2 regions of the Mesorhizobium sp. M0478 genome follow, and region 2 is predicted to be linked to the other one. Evidence: predicted binding sites of a transcription regulator. Region 2 holds the regulator's gene; the other holds the start of a gene.
What was found. The regulator HrcA, encoded in region 2, represses chaperone genes, less so after heat shock. The targets are predictions, from matches to a motif close to GTTAGCACTCNCNNNNNGNGAGTGCTAAC.

Region 1: a site for HrcA is predicted at 7,417-7,445, ahead of groES (co-chaperone GroES). Genes of this name have one in related genera too.

The regions. Positions count from the first base shown of each region.
Region 1 covers NZ_JAMYRH010000009.1:170,827-181,441, reverse strand. The annotation lists gene NKI64_RS21730 (LysE family translocator) at 1-388, shown strand, start outside; gene NKI64_RS21725 (helix-turn-helix transcriptional regulator) at 412-828, opposite strand; partial or broken gene NKI64_RS21720 (cupin domain-containing protein) at 856-1,399, opposite strand; gene NKI64_RS21715 (GFA family protein) at 1,582-2,007, shown strand; gene NKI64_RS21710 (OsmC family protein) at 2,065-2,580, shown strand; gene NKI64_RS21705 (nuclear transport factor 2 family protein) at 2,657-3,043, opposite strand; gene NKI64_RS21700 (OsmC family peroxiredoxin) at 3,059-3,505, opposite strand; gene NKI64_RS21695 (zinc-dependent alcohol dehydrogenase family protein) at 3,547-4,557, opposite strand; gene NKI64_RS21690 (TetR/AcrR family transcriptional regulator) at 4,660-5,268, shown strand; gene groL (chaperonin GroEL) at 5,340-6,995, opposite strand; gene groES (co-chaperone GroES) at 7,059-7,355, opposite strand; gene NKI64_RS21675 (class I SAM-dependent methyltransferase) at 7,540-8,337, opposite strand; gene NKI64_RS21670 (hypothetical protein) at 8,420-9,289, shown strand; gene NKI64_RS21665 (TetR/AcrR family transcriptional regulator) at 9,286-9,912, opposite strand; gene NKI64_RS21660 (MFS transporter) at 10,083-10,615, shown strand, end outside.
Region 2 covers NZ_JAMYRH010000008.1:121,848-132,462, forward strand. The annotation lists gene rsmI (16S rRNA (cytidine(1402)-2'-O)-methyltransferase) at 1-4, opposite strand, end outside; gene NKI64_RS19875 (hypothetical protein) at 177-362, shown strand; gene NKI64_RS19880 (hypothetical protein) at 370-558, shown strand; gene hemW (radical SAM family heme chaperone HemW) at 583-1,740, opposite strand; gene rdgB (RdgB/HAM1 family non-canonical purine NTP pyrophosphatase) at 1,740-2,387, opposite strand; gene NKI64_RS19895 (VOC family protein) at 2,387-2,797, opposite strand; gene rph (ribonuclease PH) at 2,988-3,704, opposite strand; gene hrcA (heat-inducible transcriptional repressor HrcA) at 3,853-4,938, shown strand; gene NKI64_RS19910 (hypothetical protein) at 4,975-5,175, shown strand; gene NKI64_RS19915 (PQQ-dependent sugar dehydrogenase) at 5,282-6,631, shown strand; gene NKI64_RS19920 (hypothetical protein) at 6,656-7,561, opposite strand; gene NKI64_RS19925 (LysE family translocator) at 7,741-8,358, shown strand; gene cysK (cysteine synthase A) at 8,538-9,512, shown strand; gene NKI64_RS19935 (glutathione S-transferase family protein) at 9,715-10,341, shown strand; gene NKI64_RS19940 (RNA polymerase sigma factor) at 10,351-10,615, opposite strand, start outside.

The DNA of each region.
Region 1 (10,615 bases), on a different contig from region 2:
CGTCGCCTATCTCCTCTACATGGCCTGGAACACGCTGAAGGAGAAGGGCGGCCTGAGCGTCGATGAAAACGCGGCACCCCGCTCGGCAGCCAAGGTCATCACCTCCGGCATCCTGATCAACATCCTGAACCCGAAGCTGTCGATCTTCTTCTTTGCCTTCCTGCCGCAATTCGTCAGCACGACCGAACCGAACGCATTTGCCAAGATGCTGGAGCTCTCGAGCGTCTTCATGCTGCTGACCTTCGTCGTCTTCGTCGCTTACGGCATCTTTGCCGCCTCGATCCGCAGCCATGTCGTGTCGCGGCCGATGGTGCTGACCTGGATGCGCCGCACCTTCGCCGGCGCCTTTGTCATGCTCGGCGCCAAGCTGGCGCTGGCTGATCGATAGAACAGGAGCTGCCAGGCCTCGGCCTACTCTTCGTCGGTTCCGGATCCGGTCCGGATGCCTAGACGCCAGGCCGAGGGCGGAAGGCCGATCATCTTCTTGAAGGCGCGGCTGAACGCTGCCTCGGATTCGTAGCCGATTTCAGCGGCGATGCTGGCCATGTTGCTGGAGCCGGCGCTGAGCAGCTCCGAGGCGATCTGCATGCGCCATTTGGCGAGATAATGCATTGGCGGCATGCCGACCAGCCTGGTGAAGCGTTCGGCGAGCACGCTGCGCGACAGCGCGGAGTCCTTCGCCAGCGCCTCCACCGTCCAGTTATGCGCCGGCCGGTCGTGGATCAGCGCCAGTGCCCTCGCCAGGTGCGGATCGCGCAGGCCAGCCAGCCATCCCGTGGTTTGTGGCGGCAGCGATTCCAAGTAGCGGCGCAACACGTCGACAAACATCAGTTCGCTCAGTTTGGTGAGCACCGTTTCACTGCCTGCGCGCTTTTGCGCCACCTCCGTGACAGCCAGGTTGATGAACTGGCTGAGCCAGCCGCCATCGCCTTTGGCATCTCCGGCCTTGATCACCGACGGCAAAGCCTCGAGCAGTGGATTGAAAGGCTGTGCATCACAGGCGAGATAGCCGCAAACCAGCCTGGCCGAGGCCGCGCCGTCGCCGGCGCAGTTGATGTAAACCGGCATCCGGCCGGCTGTTGCGATGTCGAGAACGTCGGCTGTCGGCGGATCGGCGCGCAACGCCGGATTGCTTAATGTGCGGGTCGCTCCTGGTGAAGACGACGACTTCGCCGGCCTCCAGCGCGATCGCTTCCTGGCCGACGATGCGCGCGAAGCAGCGACCGGCCGTTACCACATGGTAGGAGATCAGATGGTCCGCACCGGGCAGGATCTTCGGCCGGATGGACGATGGCGCCGGCGAGCAGACGGCCCACGGCTCGTGGCCCTCAATGTCAAAAAACGTCGCGCCGGTAAGGCGTACCGTCCTCAACAGGTCAGACAGAGCATCCCCGGCCATTCCGTTTCGTCCCGCACCCGGCTAGCCGGTGAGCCATCCCTTTCGAGTTCCGGACGCGCTGTCAAGCGAGGCGGACGCCGTATCATTCAGTTCGCGGCCAGAACTCCTAAACCTGCACCGGTGCTCAAGCGCTGCCGAGAGTGGGCGCTGAGTGCTGTCGAAACCAACCAGGGACAAAAGTCATGACGGTACATAAGGGCGGGTGTTTTTGCGGCGCCGTGGAAATCGAAGTGCACGGAGCCGCCGAGGCAATGGGCTATTGCCATTGCGGTTCTTGTCGATCGTGGTCGGCGTCTCCCGTGAACGCATTCACGCTGTGGAAGCCTCAGAACGTCAAGGTCACCGGGGGCGCGGAGTTCCTGTCCGGGTTCGAGAAGACCGAAATGAGCGATCGCCAGTTCTGCACGAAATGCGGTGGTCATCTGATGACCGTTCATCCGCCGCTCGGCCTGGTCGATGTCTATGCGGCAACGATACCAGGCGTGAAATTCACGCCTGGGGTTCACGTCAACTACGCTGAGACCGTGCTGCCGATGAAGGACGGGCTGCCCAAGCTCAGGGACTTTCCGGCTGAGCTCGGCGGCTCCGGCATCGCGGTGCCGGAATAAGGGCCCGGCCACTGCTCGCCATTTTTGACAACGACAATTCAAGACAGGAGATTGTTCATGGAAATCGCAACATTTCGCGCCACGCAGGAGCCGATCAAGGATCTCTATCGCAGGGATGCGAAGGCCGCGTTCCTCACCTTGAAGGCCAAAGGCGTCGCCGACGCGTCCACCGTCACCTGCCAGGTCGAGACCGGACGCGGGCTGGCGCTTGCCGGCATCCATCCGATGGCCGGGGGCAGCGGCCAGGAACTGTGCTCCGGCGACATGCTGCTGGAGGCGCTGATCGCATGCGCCGGTGTCTCGATGCGCGCGGCGGCGGCCGTGCTCGAAATTCCGATCAGGTCCGCCGAAGTTTCCGCGGAAGGTGACGTCGATCTTCGCGGCACGCTCGGCGTGACTGCGGGTGTTCCAGTGGGCTTCAAGGAAATCCGCTTGCGGTTCGACATCGACACCGACGCTCCCCAAAGTCAGCTCGACCAACTGCTCGAACTCACGGATCGCTATTGCGTGATCTTCCAGACCATCCAGAACAGTCCCAGCACCACGGTGAAGCTGCACCGCGTCATCCAGTGACCAGAAAACCGGCCCGGAAACTCGACTTGAGCGAGATTCCGGGCTGGGAACGGTAGTGCCGTATCGGGCAACGCTTCTATCCCTTGACGTAACCCATCGCCTCGACGATCAGCCCGTCCGCGACACGCATCAGGTTGACGCCGCGGATGGAGTTGCCGTCGGCCATGAAGTAGCGCCAGCGGATCGTCGCCCGTTCGCCGGCGACGAAGGTTTCCTCGAGGTCGAAGCGCGTGCCGGGCTGGGTAGCGATCGCCGACCATAGGTCAATGCACGCCTCTTTGCCGGCATGGCGGGCGCCGTCCGGCGCCGGCACGGTGTTTTCGATAACGCAATCCTGCGCCACCAACTCGGCAAGCGCGGACGGATCGTGCAGCTGGAACACATCGTTGAAGCGATGCATGATCTCGGCCGTCTGCCGGGACAAATCATTCCCGGCTGCGTCCATGATAAGCTCCTGTTTCATCATATTCTCCCGGTTTCATTGATCTTTGACGGCTTTGACCAGCACGGCCTTTAGGGCGATCTGAGGCACGCCGGCCAAGGCGCGCGAGACGAGGCAAGTCGCCTTGGCCGACTGCGCCAGGCGTTCGAACTCGTCTTCGGCGAGATCCGTGACCTCCGCCTCCGTTTCGAGCTCGATGCGGGTGATCGTCGGCCCGGCGGCGGTCGCGCCGAGATGCACCTTGGCGACGGTGCGGATGGTGCGGGCGACGTGGCCTTCCTGGCCGAGGATGAAGGTCAGCGCCATCGAGAAGCAGCCGGCATGTGCTGCCCCGATCAGCTCTTCGGGATTGGTGCCCGGACCGTTCTCGAACCGCGACGGAAAGGAATAGGCGCCTTCGAAGACGCCGCTGCCAAGCCGCAGACGGCCGCCGCCTTCCTTCAGCGTGCCTTGCCATTCTGCGGAAGCTTCACGGATGGTCATGGTCGTTCTCCTGGTTCGGGGTTGAAAAGCGGGCAATTGGGTCAGGCGCAGTCGATGACAACCTTCCCGAACACGTCGCCCTGCTGGAAGTGGCGGTACGCTTCGGGGGCTTCGGCAAAGGGGAAGACCCTGTCGACAACGGGCTTGAGGCGATGCTGCGACACGGCGCGCAGCATGGCCTCGAGATTGCTGCGGCTGCCGACGAACAGGCGGCTGATGGTGGCGAGGCTGCGCTGATAAAGCGCTGCCGGCATCTCGATCGATCTGCCACTGGCGTCCTGCAGCGTCAGCAGCACGATGTGTCCATAAAGCGTGCTGGCAATCAGCGACTGCGCGAAGGTGGCCGGGCCGCCGGTTTCGACGACGAGGTCGATGCCGCCTGTCTGCTCGCGCGCCCAGCCGCCCCATTCCGGTATGTCGGTGCTGGAGACAACGAGGTCGGCGCCCAGCGCCCGCAGCCTGTCGGCCTTCTCCGCGCGCGATGTGATGGCGACAACCCGGCAGCCGAGCAACTTGGCGAACTGCAGAGCAAACAGCGAAACGCCACCCGAACCGATGGTGAGAACCCATTGACCAGGCTTCGGAATCCGGGTCCCGGTCACCGCGTTCCAGGCCGTCACGCCGGCGCAGGTCAGCGTCGCCGCTTCGTGCCAGCTCAGATGATCGGGCAGTCGCGCCGCCCATTGTTCGTCGAGCACGGCAAACTCAGTCAGCATGCCGTCAAGCGTACAGCCGAGCTGGTCGATCAGACCGGCATTGATGCGGCCATCGATCCAGCGGGCGAAGTAGCTGCCGGTGACGCGGTCGCCGACGGCAAAACGGGTGACGGCATCGCCGATTGCGACGACGTCACCGGCTCCGTCGCTCAGCGGCACGATGCCTTGCCGCGCCGGCAAGGGATAGGTGCCGCCAAGGATCATCGTGTCGCGCCGATTGAGCGAGGCGGCGCGGACTCGCACCACGATCTCATGCGGTTTCGGTTCCGTCCGCGCCTCGTCGCGCATCGCCAGGGATTCGGTTCCACCAAACCCTTCGAGACGGTAGCTGCGCATGTCACTCCCCTTAATAGTATATAGACTGATCCACATATTATATAGACCGATTGTCATATTCTTGGCAAGGCCTATAATGCGTCACTGCTGACAGAGGTTGACATGGCCAACGACACCCGCACCCGCATACTCGAGACCACAGGCTTGTTGCTCAGGCAGCGCGGCTATCACGGCACCTCGCTCAACGACATTCTGGGCGCCAGCGGGGCGCCGCGCGGCTCGCTCTATTTTCATTTCCCAGGCGGCAAGGACCAACTGGTCATCGAGGTGACGCGCAACAGCGTTGCCGACGTCACGAAAAGGCTGGGCGAAGCACTGGCAGCCGAGAGCGATCCTGCAGTGGCCGTCCATCACATCTACCAGTCGGTCGGGCGCATGCTGGAGGACAATGATTTTTCGCTGGGTTGCCCCATCGCGCCGGTGGTGCTGGATTCACCCACCGATGTGCCGGAACTGGCGGAACTCTGCCGATCGGCTTTCGAGCAATGGATCGGCTTGCTGCGACAGGCCTTTGTCAGGGCAGGAGTGCCCGAACGCCGGGCGCATGCCCTGGCACTGCTGGTCGAATCCTCGCTGGAAGGGCTGATGGTGATTGCGAGGGCCACCCGCGATCGTGGCCCGGTGCTGGTGGTGGCCGACGAGGTGGCGGCGCTTGTCGAGCAGGCGGTGCTTGCAGGCAAGGTTGCGCGGCAGGCGGACAGCGCCGCCTAACCATCCGCTTTCCAAAACAAAAAGGGCGCCTCTCGGCGCCCTTTCCGTATGCATAAGCCGGATAGCTTGGATTAGAAATCCATGCCGCCCATGCCGCCCATGCCGCCGCCGCCCATGCCGCCAGGCATGCCGCCGCCAGCAGACTCCTTCTTGGGAGCCTCCGCGATCATGGCTTCGGTGGTGACGAGCAGGCCGGCGACCGAAGCCGCGTCCTGGAGAGCGGTACGAACGACCTTGACCGGGTCGACGATGCCCATGGCGATCATGTCGCCATACTCGCCGGTCTGGGCGTTGTAGCCGTAGGTCGCGCCCTTGTTGTCGAGGATCTTGCCGGCAACGATCGAAGCTTCAGCACCTGCGTTCGAAGCGATCTGACGGGCCGGAGCCTGCAGTGCACGACGAACGATGTTGATGCCGGCAGCCTGGTCGGCATTGACGCCGGTGACCTTGATGTTGGCCGAAGCGCGCAGGAGAGCGACGCCGCCGCCTGCAACGATGCCTTCTTCCACGGCCGCACGGGTCGCGTTGAGGGCGTCATCGACGCGGTCCTTCTTTTCCTTGACTTCGACTTCCGTCGCGCCGCCGACACGGATCACCGCAACGCCGCCGGCGAGCTTCGCCAGACGTTCCTGCAGCTTCTCCTTGTCGTAGTCCGACGTGGTCTCTTCGATCTGCTGCTTGATCTGGGCAACGCGGCCCTGGATCTCGGCCTTCTTGCCGGCGCCGTCGACGATGGTGGTGTTCTCCTTGGAGATCGACACCTTCTTGGCGCGGCCGAGCATGTTGAGGCCGACATTCTCGAGCTTGATGCCGAGGTCTTCCGAGATGACCTGGCCACCGGTCAGGATGGCGATGTCTTCCAGCATGGCCTTGCGGCGATCACCGAAGCCTGGCGCCTTGACGGCGGCGATCTTCAGGCCGCCGCGCAGCTTGTTGACGACCAGCGTGGCCAGAGCCTCGCCTTCGACGTCTTCCGAGATGATAAGAAGCGGCTTGGAGGTCTGCACGACGGCTTCGAGAACCGGCAGCATGGCCTGGAGGTTGGACAGCTTCTTCTCGTGCAGGAGGATGTAGACGTCCTCGAGCTCGGCAACCATCTTGTCGGCGTTGGTGACGAAGTAGGGCGAGAGATAGCCGCGGTCGAACTGCATGCCTTCGACGACTTCCAGCTCGGTCTCGGCGGTCTTGGCTTCCTCAACCGTGATGACGCCTTCATTGCCGACCTTCTGCATCGCTTCGGCGATCATGGCGCCGACCGACTCGTCGCCATTGGCCGAGATCGTGCCGACCTGGGCAACTTCCTCGGAGGTCTTGATCTTCTTGGCAGCCTTGCCGAGAGCCGCAACGACTTCGGTGACGGCCAGATCGATGCCGCGCTTCAGATCCATCGGGTTCATGCCGGCGGCAACGGCCTTGTGGCCTTCCTGGACGATCGACTGCGCCAGAACGGTCGCGGTCGTGGTGCCGTCGCCGGCGATGTCGTTGGTCTTCGAAGCAACTTCGCGGACCATCTGCGCGCCCATGTTTTCGAACTTGTCTTCAAGCTCGATTTCCTTGGCGACGGTGACGCCGTCCTTGGTGATGCGCGGTGCGCCGAACGACTTGTCGATGACGACGTTGCGGCCCTTGGGGCCGAGCGTGACCTTCACTGCGTCGGCGAGGATGTTGACGCCGCGCAGCATGCGCTCGCGGGCGTCGCGGGAGAATTTTACGTCTTTAGCAGCCATTTTTTAGCTCCTGGCAGGGGGCTTGCGATCAAGCCCGAAATTAGTTGACGGTGAGGCCGATGATCAGCCGATGATGCCCATAATGTCGGATTCCTTCATGATCAGAAGGTCTTCGCCATTGAGCTTGACTTCGGTGCCCGACCACTTGCCGAACAGGATGCGGTCGCCGGCCTTGACGTCCAGCGGGACCAGCTTGCCGGCTTCGTCGCGAGCGCCGGAGCCGACGGCGATGATCTCGCCTTCCTGCGGCTTTTCCTTTGCCGTATCCGGGATGATGATCCCGCCGGCGGTCTTGGATTCGGATTCGACCCGGCGTACGACCACGCGGTCATGAAGCGGGCGGAACTTCGACTTTGCCATTTTTTCTTCCTCGAATGAGAACGGTGAGAGCTGTTCCTCGATCCGGCGGTGCCGGATGTGCGTTAGCACTCACCTGGGGAGAGTGCTAACGTGCGCTGAAATAAGCGCGTGGCTTTCGAGAGTCAAGGCGAACGGTGAGCACAATTGTGCCAATTGGAGCCGTGCCGCGATCCGACGGCAGACCCTACCGGCGCCGCGGCGATTTAAGCACCAGAAGCGGGCATCGTTCCGCCAGCCCATAACCCCCTGTCGGCGCGAGGCGGACACTGTCAAAAAACCGGCTCGCCTCTTCGACCAGCGTCGCCGCCGGGGCGAAACTGTAGACAGTCTGCGAATTCGCATAGACATCGATGGTGCCGATGACCGGCATCTCCCATCCGGTCGTCGCGGCAAGGGCCTCCCGGTCGGCAAACAGCGCATCGAAGGCGTCGAGGATCGCCCGCACCGGAATGGCGCGGTCGGGATCGCCGCCGGCACAAGCCATGGCAATGCGCCATTTGAGTTCGTGGAAGGTCGCGACACCACCGGACAGCGTCAGCGCCCGGACCTCCTGCAGATCGTCCGGCACCTGAGGGCTTGCATAGGCGCGCAATGCAGCCCGCCCACCGGACTTCAGCACACGCGCGATCTCGGCAAGCAGCGCCTGCCGTGCAACCGAGGAGTCCAGCGCCGACAGGCAGCCGTCGCCGATCACCGCCCCGGCGCTTTCGTCGCCCAGCGGCAACTCCAGCCAGTTGCCGATCACCGCCTTGCGTGAGGCGGTATCGCCCGGCCAGATGCCCGATATCATGGCAGTGGACTCGTCGATCGCGAGCATGGTCCTTCCGAGGCCGGCAAGCTCCGGCGTGACCCCGAGCAGCACCACATCGACTGATTGCAGGCTAAGTTCGCGCTCATAGGCGGCGACAGCTTCCGGGGGCGGACACAGCGGCGACCCGAGAAGCCGCCAATGACGGCGAATTGCGTCCCAATGCTCAGTCATGCGGAACGGTTTGGGGAAAGGCTGGACATATTTCCTTCCAGGCTGTTGGTTGCCTTGCGAGTTACCTCATGCAGGAAAGGCCATGGCCCGCATTGCCGTCATAACGCATGAATTTGACCGCTTCCAGAGCCGGCGGGGCCTCCTGCTGCGCCAGGACAGCCCCTACATGCTGTTCGACGTCCTGGCGGAGCTGAAACGGCGCGGTCACTCCGTGCAGATCATGCGTGGACCCTCGGCAAGTCATAACGCCGATATTGCCGTCCTGCATGTCGACGCGACAGTGACGCCATCGGACTATGTCGACTACGCGCGCGGATTTCCGATTTGTCTCAATCTTGGTGCAACCGACATTTCCAAGCGCCGCATCAGCGGTGCGATCCTCGAGGAGGGTGCCAACTGGAGCGGCCAGGTCATCGTCAAGAGCAACCTCAATCATTGGGGGACGCCCGAGGAGCAGCTCAACCGAAAATCCGTTCGCGCCGGCAAGGCAGTGCCTTTCCCGGGCGCGCAGACCTTCGACCGTTATCAGGTGCATGCCTCGCTGGCCGATGTGGCGCCGGAGATTTTCAGGCGTGCCGACCTGATCGTGGAAAAATTCATTCCCGAAATCGAGCCCGACGGGTTTGCGGCGCGGTTCTGGATATTCTGCGGCGATCGGGAGCGCTGCACCCGCTATGTCTCGCCGCAGCGCCTGGTCAAGGGCGACGACACCGTCCGCCGGCAGCCGGTTGCGGTTCCCGACGAACTGCGCGCCTTGCGTCGGAAGCTGGGCTTCGACTATGGCAAATTCGACTTTGTCGTGCATGAGGGCAGGGCCGTGCTGCTCGATGCCAACAAGACCCCAGGTCGCGCCAGGAACCTGTCGAAGATTGTTGCCGCCGGCACAGCCAACCTGGCCGACGGCTTCGAAAACCTCATCCACCAGACCGGACGGGGTCGAATCGGGCGCTAGAGAAACAGTCCCAACTGCGTATGGATGATCGACCGGTAGTCCTCGATGGTGTGGCGGCTTTCCTCCTGGTTCTGGGTCAGCGCCATGCGCACGACGCTGCCGGCCAGCTGGAAGATCAGGAAAACCATACGGCCGAACTCATTGCGTCGCTCTGGCGCGAGAAAGGGGCCGACATGGTCGCAGAACATCGTCGCCTGGCGCCGGGTTTCGGCGATGTCGAGATTCTTCAGCGCCTTGTCAGCCTGGATGGCGTTTTGCAGGTCCTGAATGGCGGGGTCGCCGGCGACGCGCTCATAGTAGTCGTCGAGCAGCCGGTCGGCCGCAGCGATAACGTCGCTCAGCCCGCCGACGTCGGCAACGATCGCGGCAAGCCGGGCGCGGCTCACTTCGGAGAATCGCTCGTAGAGCATTGCCAGGATCGCCGACTTGTTGGGGAAGTAATGATAGACGGTGGCGATCGGCCCGCCGGCCTGTGCGCCGACTTCCTTCATGGTGACGGCGTCGATGCCTTTCTCTCCGATCAGCCGCATGGTCGTCGACAGGATGGCGTCGATGCGCTCGCGGCTGCGCTCCTGTTTGGGCCTGCGCCTCGGTTCGGTCGTCATCTGCACTGCTTCGTTCATGCCGCCATCCTCTCGATCGCCCAGACCATTCGATCGCCAAGACCATCCCCAGCCTTGTTGGTGCCAAGTCCCGCTACTGATTGACAAACGAATATGATCGAGTATCAGTTTCTAAATGCTGACAGACTGTCAGTTTTTTTGCCGTCAGGCAAGGACGTTGGGAGGCGACCGTGACTTCTGCTGGTAACGCGGATGCCGGGAACGGCGACTGGCTGGTCGGCAACCCCACTGGGGCGCAACTCGCCTCGGCATTGTGGATCGGCTCGGTCGGGCTGCTCATTCTCGGGCTGCAGCCGGTGCTTCTCGGCGCGCTCTACACCGAAGGGCATGTCAGCGGTGACGAACTCGCGCTGGTCGCCACGGCGGAGATGATCGCCATCGGCATCGGATCGGCGGCCATCGCCATGATGCTGTCCGCCCACAATATGCGCTTGAAAAGTGCCGTCCTTCTGCTCTTGCTGGCGCTGGCGAACGGGGCGACCGCCCATGCGCTGACCTCGACCTCGCTGATTGCCGCCCGCGCGGTGGCGGGCCTCGCCGAGGGTGGGCTGGTGGCGGTCGCCACGGAACTGATCGCCCGTTCGCGCCGGGCCGAGCGCATCGGCGGCTTCTTCGTCACCCTTCAGACCCTGGCGCAATGCGCCCTTGCCCTGCTGCTGGCGCTTTACGTCATCCCGGCCGCCGGATCGGCAGGCGGCTTCAT
Region 2 (10,615 bases):
TCACCGGGTCTCTCCATTTCGCCCTGTTTGGCATGGCGCGCGCCGGGTTGCAAAACTCCCGAACGTCGGGCCAAACCTGACGCCGATGTAACCCGGCGGCCATGTCTTTGCCACAGTGGGGAACGAAAGCGTGGCTGGCGGATTGAATACCTGAGTCTCTTGAGGAGGAGGACAGGATGGACAGCCTGGAATTGCAGGACGTTTTCGAGCCCTACTATGCCGGGCGCAACCGCGTGCCCGCGCCAAAGGGCAAGCGTGCGCTCGCCGAGAGCGACACCGGCCTGACCAGTCGGGCGGCCACCGCCTTGCCGACGAATGTCAGGCTTTCGGACAACAAACCGGACAGCACGACGGAGCACTGACCGTACGATGCCCAATCGTTTCGATATCTTCATCACCCGTCTTGAAACGAAGAGCGCCCGCGAAGGCGCGCCGCCGCATCCGATGAACGACCAGAACAGCGTCCGCCGGGACAAGAGCGACGCCAAGCCGGCCCGGACCGGAGAGGCGCATGCCGAGAAACACCGCGGCAAGCGCCGCTTCAAGCACGACGCTTGACGAAGAGCACGTTTTTCAAAGGCGTTATCGCGCCAAATCCGCCACCACGGCATCGAGCACGATCATGCCGGCTGGCGTGGCGCGTAGCCTGGCATTGCCGATCGGCGCCACCAGCCCCTCATCCTGCAGTACGGTCAGCCGGGCGCTCGACAGGCCACGCCCGGAAAACGCCTCGTAGCGGGAAAGGTCGATGCCTTCGGCCAACCTCAGCCCCATCAGCAGGAACTCGTCGGCCTCCTCCGAGCGTGTCAAGACCTCGCCGCCGGTGACGCCATGGCCTTTGGCCTCGACAAGACCGGCCCAGGTCTCCGGCATCCGCTCGGCGATCGTCACGATGCGCTGGCCGTTTTCGATAAAGCGGCCATGCGCGCCCGGTCCGACGCCGACATATTCGCCATACCGCCAATAGGTCAGATTGTGCCGGCTCTCGGCGCCCGGCCTGGCGTGGTTGGAAATCTCATAGGCCGGCAGGCCATGCGCCGCGGTGACCTCCTGAGTCAGCGCATAGAGATCGGCGGCCCGGTCATTGTCGGGAACGGTAAACTTGTGCGCCGCATGCAGCGCATGGAACGGCGTGCCTTCCTCGATGGTCAGCTGGTAGAGCGACAGATGGTCGGCGGCATGGCCGATCGCCTGTTCGAGCTCCACCTGCCAGTCGTCCAGCGTCTGGCCGGGGCGGGCGTAGATCAGGTCGAAGGAAAGTCTTGGGAATATGTCCCGTGCCAGGCCAATTGCATGCAGCGCCTCGTGGACATTGTGCAGCCGGCCGAGGAAGCGCAGATCCTTGTCGTTCAGCGCCTGCACGCCGAGCGACACGCGGTTGACGCCGGCGGCGCGGTAGCCGCGAAAGCGCTCGGCCTCGACCGAGGATGGATTGGCCTCCAGCGTCACCTCGATGCCGTCGGGCACCGTCCAGTTCTTCGCCACGGCGTCCAGCACCGCCGCCACCGTCTGCGGCTGCATCAGCGACGGTGTGCCGCCGCCGAGAAAGATACTGGTCACCTCGCGCGCCCCGGTCCGCTCGCGCATCGTCTTCAGCTCGGTCTCGAAGGCGCGGGCAAAGCGCTCCTGGTCGACCGGCTGGTGACGGACATGGCTGTTGAAGTCGCAATACGGGCATTTGGCCGCGCAGAACGGCCAATGGATGTAGACGCCGAAGCCCGGGCTGCGGTCCAGCGACATTAAGCTGAGCCTAACCTGGCGCGGGCGAATTTCTGGAAGGCGCGGGCGCGGTGCGACAGCGCCGTCGGCTGACCGGGCTTCCAGCCGTGTTTTTCCTCAGCGCTCATCTCGCCGAACGTCTTGTCGAAACCGTCGGGCAAAAACACCGGGTCGTAGCCGAAGCCGAGTTCGCCGCGCGGCGGCCACACCAGCGTTCCCTCAGCCTCGCCGCGATAATATTCAGCCTCGCCATTGGGGAAGGCCAGGCAGATGACGGCGACGAACCGCCCCTTGCGCTGCGCTGGCTTGGCGGCGCCGACCTCCTGCAAGGCCACTTCGGTGCGCTGCATGGCCATGCCGAAGTCGCGGCTGCCATCGGGAGCTTCGGCCCAATTGGCGGTGTAGACGCCGGGGGCGCCGTCGAGCGCGTCGACGCACAGGCCCGAATCGTCCGACAGCGCCGGCAGGCCGGTCGCCTTAGCCGCGGCGAAGGCCTTGATGTAGGCGTTTTCCTCGAAGGTGGTGCCGGTCTCCTCCGGTTCCGGCAGGCCGTAGTCCTTGGCCGACTTCGCCTCGAAGCCGAACGGACCCATCAAGTCGGCGAATTCGCGCAGCTTGCCTTCATTGTGGCTGGCAACGACGATCTTCTTTCCATCGAGAGAATGCATCAAAGGCCCCAGATCCCTGGCTCGGCGAATTCGATCGAATTGCCCGAGGGGTCGCGTATGTAGATCGAGCGCCCGCCCTGCGGCCATTCGAATTCGCTTTCGATGGCGATGTTTTTCGCCTCAAGTTGCGCCTTCCACTGTGCGAGTTCATCCGCACTTGCGGCAAAGCAGAGATGGCCCTCGCCGACCGTGCCATGTGGCGGCACTTTCAGCCGCGCATCGGGCGCCGGCGGGATTTTGGTGGCTTCGGCATTGAAGACCAGCAGCACGCCCGGGCCGCAGCGGAAGAAGAGATGGCGGCCGTCGACCTTGCCGAGGAGAGGGAGGCCGAGGACATCGGAGTAGAAGGTCTCGGCAGCCGGCAAATCAGTGACGTAAAGTGCCGATTCCAGAATCGCGGAGGGAGTCACGAGGCACCCCCCTCTGCCCTGCCGGGCATCTCCCCCGCAAGGGGGGAGATTGGCAGTTCCGCTGGCGGCGTCTCAACGTTGATGGTTGGCGAAAACGGTTGCGACCTCTGATCTCCCCCCTTGCGGGGGAGATGGCCGGCAGGCCAGAGGGGGGTGTGAAGGATCGCCGACGTCATCACGTTAAATTCAATCAGGCCACAGCCATCTGCTGCAAGCTCACCAGCCGCTGAATGCCCTTCTTTGCCAGGCCCATCAGCTCCGCGAACTGCCCTTCCGAGAACGGCTCGCCCTCGGCGGTGCCCTGGATCTCGACGATGCCGCCCTTGCCGGTCATGACGAAATTGGCGTCGGTGCCGGCAGATGAATCCTCGATGTAGTCGAGGTCGATGACCGGCTGGCCGTCATGGATGCCGCAGGAAATTGCCGCGACATGGTCCTTCAGCACCTTGGCAACACTGGCCATCTGCCGCGCTTCCATCCAGCGCAGGCAATCGTAGAGCGCCACCCAGCCGCCGGTGATCGAAGCCGTGCGGGTGCCGCCATCGGCCTGGATGACGTCGCAGTCGACGGTGATCTGCTGTTCGCCCAGCGCCTGCAGGTCGACGACGGCGCGCAAGGAGCGGCCGATCAGCCGCTGGATTTCCAGCGTGCGGCCGCCTTGCTTGCCGGCCGAGGCTTCACGGCGCATGCGCTCGCCGGTCGAACGCGGCAGCATGCCGTATTCCGCCGTCACCCAGCCCTTGCCGGAATTGCGCATCCAGCCCGGCACCTTTTCCTCCAGGCTCGCCGTGCACAACACATGCGTGTCGCCGAATTTCACCAGGCACGAGCCTTCGGCGTGTTTGGAGACGCCGCGCTCGAAGGAGATGGCGCGCATTTCGTCGGCTTGGCGTTTGGAAGGGCGCATCGAGGCCTCTTTCTGTTCTTTTATGGTTGCGTCGGCGGCTTGTAGACGCATGCAGCCCATGGCGCAAAGGAAAAGGCCCCCAGATAGACGCCGGGTTGCGCGGGGGCGATGGAAGTCTATATCCTTGAGCCGGAGGTTTTTGGCTCGAATGACCAAGGCAGTCACCGAACCCAGTTTGCTGGCGCCCGCGCTGCAGTCGCTCGACATGCGTTCGCGCGACATCTTTCGGCGCATTGTCGAGTCCTATCTGAAGGACGGTGAGCCTGTGGGATCGCGCAGCCTGTCGCGCATCCTGCCGTCGTCGCTGTCGCCGGCCACCATCCGCAACGTGATGAGCGACCTCGAGCATCTCGGCCTGATCTATGCCCCGCACATCTCGGCCGGGCGCCTGCCGACTCAGACCGGCCTGCGATTCTTCGTCGATGCCTTCATGGAGCTTGGCGATCTCTCCGACGAGGAACGCCGGGTCATCGAGGCGCAGGTGCGCGCCTCCGGCTCGGGCGCGACGCTGGAACACATGCTGACCGAGGCCAGCCAGATGCTGTCGGGCATGTCGCGCGGCGCCGGCCTGGTGCTCGCCACCAAGAACGAGGTGGCGCTGAAGCACATCGAGTTCATCCAGCTCGAGCCGACCAAGGCGCTGGCGGTGATGGTGTCGCAGAATGGCGATGTCGAGAACCGCGTCGTCGACCTGCCGGCCGGCATCACCGTGTCGCAGCTGCACGAGGCCTCCAACTTCCTCAACGCCAATATCAGGGGCCGCACGCTCGCCGAGGCGCGCATCGAGATCGCCCGTATCAAGGACGAGACCCGGGCAGCGCTGGACACGTTGTCGCAGGACCTGGTCGAGAAAGGCCTGGCGGTGTGGGCCGGCGCCGACAGCGGCCTGCCGGCGCGCCTTATCGTGCGCGGCCGCGCCAATTTGCTCGAAAACGTCACCGCCCAGGCCGATATCGAATTGCTGCGCCACCTGTTCGAGGATCTGGAGACGCAGGACGGGCTGATCCAGCTGCTCGACCTCGCCGAGGACGGCCCCGGCGTGCGGATCTTCATCGGCTCGGAAAACAAGCTGTTCTCGCTCTCCGGCTCGTCGCTGGTCGTGGCACCTTACCGCGACAAGGACGCCCGCGTCGTCGGCGCGCTCGGCGTCATCGGCCCGACCAGGCTGAATTATGCCCGCATCGTGCCGATGGTCGACTACACGGCCCAATTGATTACCCGGATGTTAAGATAATTCCGAAGCCGGGATCACCGTAAAGGAGGGCGCAGAATGGCGCTTGAATCGTTCAAGGCCCAGATCAGCATGCTGCTCGAAGAAATGGTCAACCAGCCGGAGGACGAGCACGAAATCCAGGAGCAGCTGCGCAAAAAACTGCGCGAAATGCGCGCCATGGGCTTGCCGCTGCCGGAAGATCTCGTCGCATTGGAAAAGCGTCTCGACGACGATCTGGACGTCGAAGAGGAAAGTTGAGCGGTTCTCTCGTCGAATCTGCGCGCGCACGCTTCTCTTTTGCGGCGGCCGCACAATATCTCCCTTGTCGTGACGCGCCGACCGGCGCGAGTTCGAGGAGAACAGCATGATCCGGATTGCCGGCTTCGCAGGCCTTGCCCTGCTTCTGGCCACCAGCGCCTTCGCCCAGCAGGCTGATCAACTGCTGCTGACCGGCAAGGACGCTTTCGGCGACTGGAAGGCCGACAAGCCAGGTGTGCGCCGGCTGATTAGGCCGGATGATCTGAAAAGACCCAACATCACCGGATCCGCCTCCAACAGCGCCGGCCTCGGCGATCGGCCCGAGGGCGCGAAGCCCGTCCTGCCGCCTGGGTTTTCGGCCGAACTGGTTGCTTCCGGCATTTCCAATCCGCGGGTCGTGCGCGTGGCGCCGAACGGCGACCTGTTCGTCGCCGACAGTGACGCCAACCAGATCCGCGTCTATCGGCTGGCCAAGGGTAGCGCGAAGCCGGCCGAAGAGGGCATTTTTGCCGACAATCTAAACCAGCCCTATGGCATCGCCTTCTACCCGCCTGGCGACAAGCCGCAATGGGTCTACGTCGCCAACAACGACAGCGTGGTCCGCTACGCCTATCGCGACGGCGACCTTAAAGCCTCCGGCGAACCGGAGACGATTGTCTCCGACATCCCTACCGGCGGCCACTGGACCCGCGATATCGCCTTCTCGCCGGACGGGAAGACGCTGTATCTCTCGGTCGGCTCCGGATCGAACGTCGCGGAGGGCATGCAGAAGGCACCGAAGGGCGGCCTTGACGCCTGGGCAAAATCACAGCCACTCGGCGCCACCTGGGGTTCCGAGGATGGCCGTGCCGACGTGCTGGCCTTCGGCCCCGACGGCAAGAATGGCCGCATCCTCGCTACCGGCCTGCGCAATTGCTCGGGCATGACCGTGCAGCCGGCCACCGGCGCGCTGTGGTGTGTCGTCAACGAGCGCGACGGTCTCGGCGACGATGTGCCGTTCGAATATGCCACCTCAGTCAAGGACGGCGCCTTCTATGGCTGGCCCTGGTATTATATCGGCGCCAACGAGGACCCGCGTCACGAGGGCGCGCGCCCAGACCTCGCCGGCTCGGTCGCCGTGCCCGACGTGCTGATGCAGGCGCATTCGGCGCCGCTCAACATCGCCTTCTATGACGGCGACAATTTTCCGGCCGAGTACAAGGGCGATGCTTTCGTCGCCCTGCACGGCTCCTGGAACCGTGGTATGAGGACCGGCTACAAGGTGGTGCGGCTGAGATTCAGCGACGGCAAGCCGACCGGCGAGTACCAGGATTTCATCACCGGCTTCGTCCTCTCCGACGACGCCGTCTGGGGCCGGCCGGTCGGCGTCGCGGTGGCCAAGGACGGCGCGCTTATCGTAACCGAGGATGGCAATGGCACCATCTGGCGCATCACCCATGTCGATGGCCCATCCTGAGCCGGCGAACAGCGCAATCCGGCCCTAATGCACGTCCCGATGGATCACCTTGGGATAGGTATGGATCACCTCGGCCGATGAGACGCGGTCATCGAAACCGGTATCCCTGAGATTGAAGAGGCCGACCGAGCCGAAGGACTTCTTCGCCCCTTGCGCGAAGCGGCCGTCGCTGAAATCGTGTTCGTAAAGCGTCACCGTGACGTGGCCGGCATTGAGCTTCGGCACGTAAACACTGCTGATGGTGTCGTTGGCGACGCCAAGCTGGTTGACGTTGAAGCGATAGAGGTCCTGCACCATGCGCCGGGCCGCATTGCCATTGATCATCCAGTATTCGCGGCGCGATGCGCGGTTCGGGTCGATGAGTTTGAGCGGCGCCTTGCGGCCAAGCCCGAGCCAGTGCTCGAACACCATCACATTGGCGCCCCACGGATAGGGATAGTTGGACTTGTCGATGATGCGTGGCGGGCCATCCTCGGCGATCTCGGCGGTATCGACATAGTCCAGCCATTGCAGCTGGAACGACGCTTCCACGTTGAGGTCGGTACTGCGCGGATCGGCAGCGATGATGCGCCAGTCGGAGACCGGCGGATATTTGGTGTCGAGGTCGATGTAGAATTCGCCTTTGGCGGTGTCGTCGGGGTCTATCTTTTGCGGTCCGTCACGCTCCATCGCCACCAGTCGCACCTTGAACCGGTTGTTGACTACCAGCGGATAGATCATCGGACGAATGGGGTGAGCGCCAGGGTCCCGGCTGTCGGTAAAATATCCAGTCTGCGGAACGACATCGCTATCGCCCTTGTCGAACAGGCTGAAAGCCTGACGCCCCTCGAACCACAGATACCATTCCAGCTCGTGGACATGACCGCGTGCTTCGGAATAGTTGTTGGGCATCCACTTCATGAGCTGGATGTGAAGTCTTTTGGCTAACATGGGTGCTCCTGCCGTTCGGAGCCATGCGAGATAGCCGACCGCCTTCGAGGCGTAAGTGAACCATCTCTCGCTTTCAGGCGATGATGACCGGCTTTCATGTCCTGCTTGGCGCAATCGAATCCGTTTTGCCGTTGCAGGCTTTTCATGGCATCAGAGTCGTTTCACGAGGTGCGACCGTCATGACCCTCACCGGCTTCCTTGCCTATAGTGCTGCGCTGGGCATCGCCGCCGCCATTCCCGGCCCCGGCGTCACCGCGCTTGTGGCGCGGGCGCTCGGATCCGGCTTCCGCTCATCGCTGGCGATGTCGTTCGGCCTGATGCTCGGCGACCTCATTTATCTCACCGCAGTGGTGCTCGGCCTTGCCTTTGTCGCGCAAAGCTTCGGCATGGTCTTTCTCGCCATCAAATGGCTGGGCGTCTCCTATCTCGCCTTCCTCGGCTGGCGTTTCTGGACGGCCGGGATCACGCCCGAGACTGTCGAGGCCAGGAAAGGCAAGGGCGGCCTGGTATCGAGCTTCCTTGCCGGCCTCACCGTCACGCTGGGCAACCCGAAAACGATGATCTTCTACCTCGCCATCACGCCGACCATCGTCGACCTGAAGACCATCACGCTCGCCGACTACGGCATCCTGGTCGCGCTCACCGTTATCGTGCTCTTTGTGGTGCTGGTGCCCTATCTTGCGCTGGCCGCCAAGGCGCGCTGGTTCCTGAAATCGCCACGCGCGCTGAAGGCGCTGAACCGCACCGCCGCCGGCTTCATGGTGGGCGCGGCCGCTGCCATTGCCGCACGTCAGTAGATCGGTTCAGGCCCATCCATTCCGCCGATCGGTCCATCCGGAAAATGCGGCTTGAGGAGACAAGCGTTTTCAGCAAGCGGCCCACTCGATATTTTCGGCCGGCAGCCTATCTTGCGCGGGCGAAAGCCCTATTCTGTCCGCCGACGCCAATTGCCTGATCTGATTTGGGAGCGAAACCAATGAACAAGCCTTCCGCGCGCGTGCCCGGCCGCGGCCGTGTCTACAACTCGATCACCGAGACGATCGGCGACACGCCGCTGGTGCGGCTCGACAAGTTCGCCAAGGAGAAGGGCGTCGTTGCCAACCTTCTTGCCAAGCTCGAATTCTTCAATCCGATCGCCTCGGTCAAGGACCGCATCGGCGTTTCCATGATCGAGGCGCTGGAAGCGTCGGGCCGGATCAAACCCGGCAAGACGACGCTGATCGAGCCGACCTCGGGGAATACCGGCATCGCGCTCGCCTTCGCCGCCGCCGCCAAGGGCTACAAGCTGATCCTGACCATGCCCGAAACCATGTCGGTGGAGCGCCGCAAGATGCTGGCGCTGCTGGGCGCCGAACTGGTGCTGACGGAAGGGCCGAAAGGCATGAAGGGCGCCATCGCCAAGGCCGACGAATTGGCCGCCACCCTGCCTGACGCCGTCATCCCGCAGCAGTTCGAAAACCCGGCCAACCCGGAGATCCACCGCCGCACCACCGCCGAGGAGATCTGGAACGACACCGATGGCGGGGTCGACATCTTCGTCGCCGGCATCGGTACCGGCGGCACGATCACCGGCGTCGGCCAGGTGCTGAAGCAACGCAAGCCCTCGGTGCATGTCGTCGCCGTCGAGCCGGAGGCCTCGCCGGTGCTGTCGGGCGGCCAGCCCGGCCCGCACAAGATCCAAGGCATCGGCGCCGGCTTTGCGCCCAAGATCCTCGACACCTCGATCTATGACGAGATCGTCAAGGTCTCCAACGAGGATTCGGTCGCCAACGCCCGCCTCGTCGCCCGCCTTGAAGGCGTGCCGGTCGGCATCTCGTCGGGCGCCGCCTTGCAGGCCGCCATCGTCGTCGGGTCGCGGCCGGAGAACAAGGGCAAGAACCTGGTGGTGATCATCCCGTCCTTCGCCGAGCGCTATCTGTCGACGATCCTGTTCGACGGGCTGGGCGCTTAACGTCTCAACGGGATAGGCGGCGATCCTTCGCACCCCCCTCTGCCCTGCCGGGCATCGGGGGGTGCTGTCCCTCCGACATCGGAAGTCTCGATTGGCTGGACCGCAGAAAACCCGGCCGTGGCGTCCGCCACCGGCTTGAGCGGGAGGCGGCTTCAGGGTCAAATCGCCCCGGCCTGCTTCGCGCGGGCAGGGGGAGAATCACATGTACAAGCTTTACACGCGCCCAGGCAGCGGCGGTTTCGTCGTCGAGGCCGCATTGGCGCTGGCAAACGCGCAATTCGACCAGATCGATGTGCCGAAGAAGGATCCGCCGGACCCGGCTTTCCTCGACATCAGCCCGTTGAACCAGGTTCCGGTGCTGACCTTGCCCAACGGTCAATCGATAACCGAATCGGCGGCGATCTGCATCCTGCTTGCCGAGCGCCATCCGGAGGCGGGTCTGGCGCCGGCCGCCGGATCGCCGGATCGCGCCGGTTTCCTGCGCTGGATGGCGTTCATGTCATCGGTGCTCTACCCCGCCATCCTGCGCCTCTATTATGCCCATCGCTACACCACCGATGCCGACGGCAAGAAAGCCGTCAAGCAGGCAGCCATTGCCGAGATGGACCGCGGCTTCGCCATTGTCGATGCAGCCCTCGAGGGGCGCGGCTGGCTGGTCGGCGACGCGATGTCGCTGGCCGACATCTACCTCGTCATGCTGGTGGCCTGGCACCCCGATATGGACAAGGCGCGAGCCGACTGGCCGAACATCGAACGCTTATGGTCGGCGCTGCGCGCGCATCCGCTGATGAAACGGCTCAACACCACGCATGAGATGTGGCCGGCCTGAACGGACGCTTCAATTTCGCAGGATCGCCCGTTTCGCCTGCAGGAAGCGGCGCACGGCGGGGTCGCGTTCAAGGCCGATCGCCCGGTCATAGGCTTCGACCGCTTGCGCCGCATTGCCGAGCCTGGCCAGCAGGCCGGCGCGGGCGGCCCAATAGGGCTGATAGTCGTTGAGCCGCTTGTCGTCGCCCAGCACGTAGAGCGCCGCCAGTCCTGCCGCCGCCCCTTCGGCCTCGGCAATCGCAACTGCGCGGTTGATCGAAATCACCGGCGAGCCT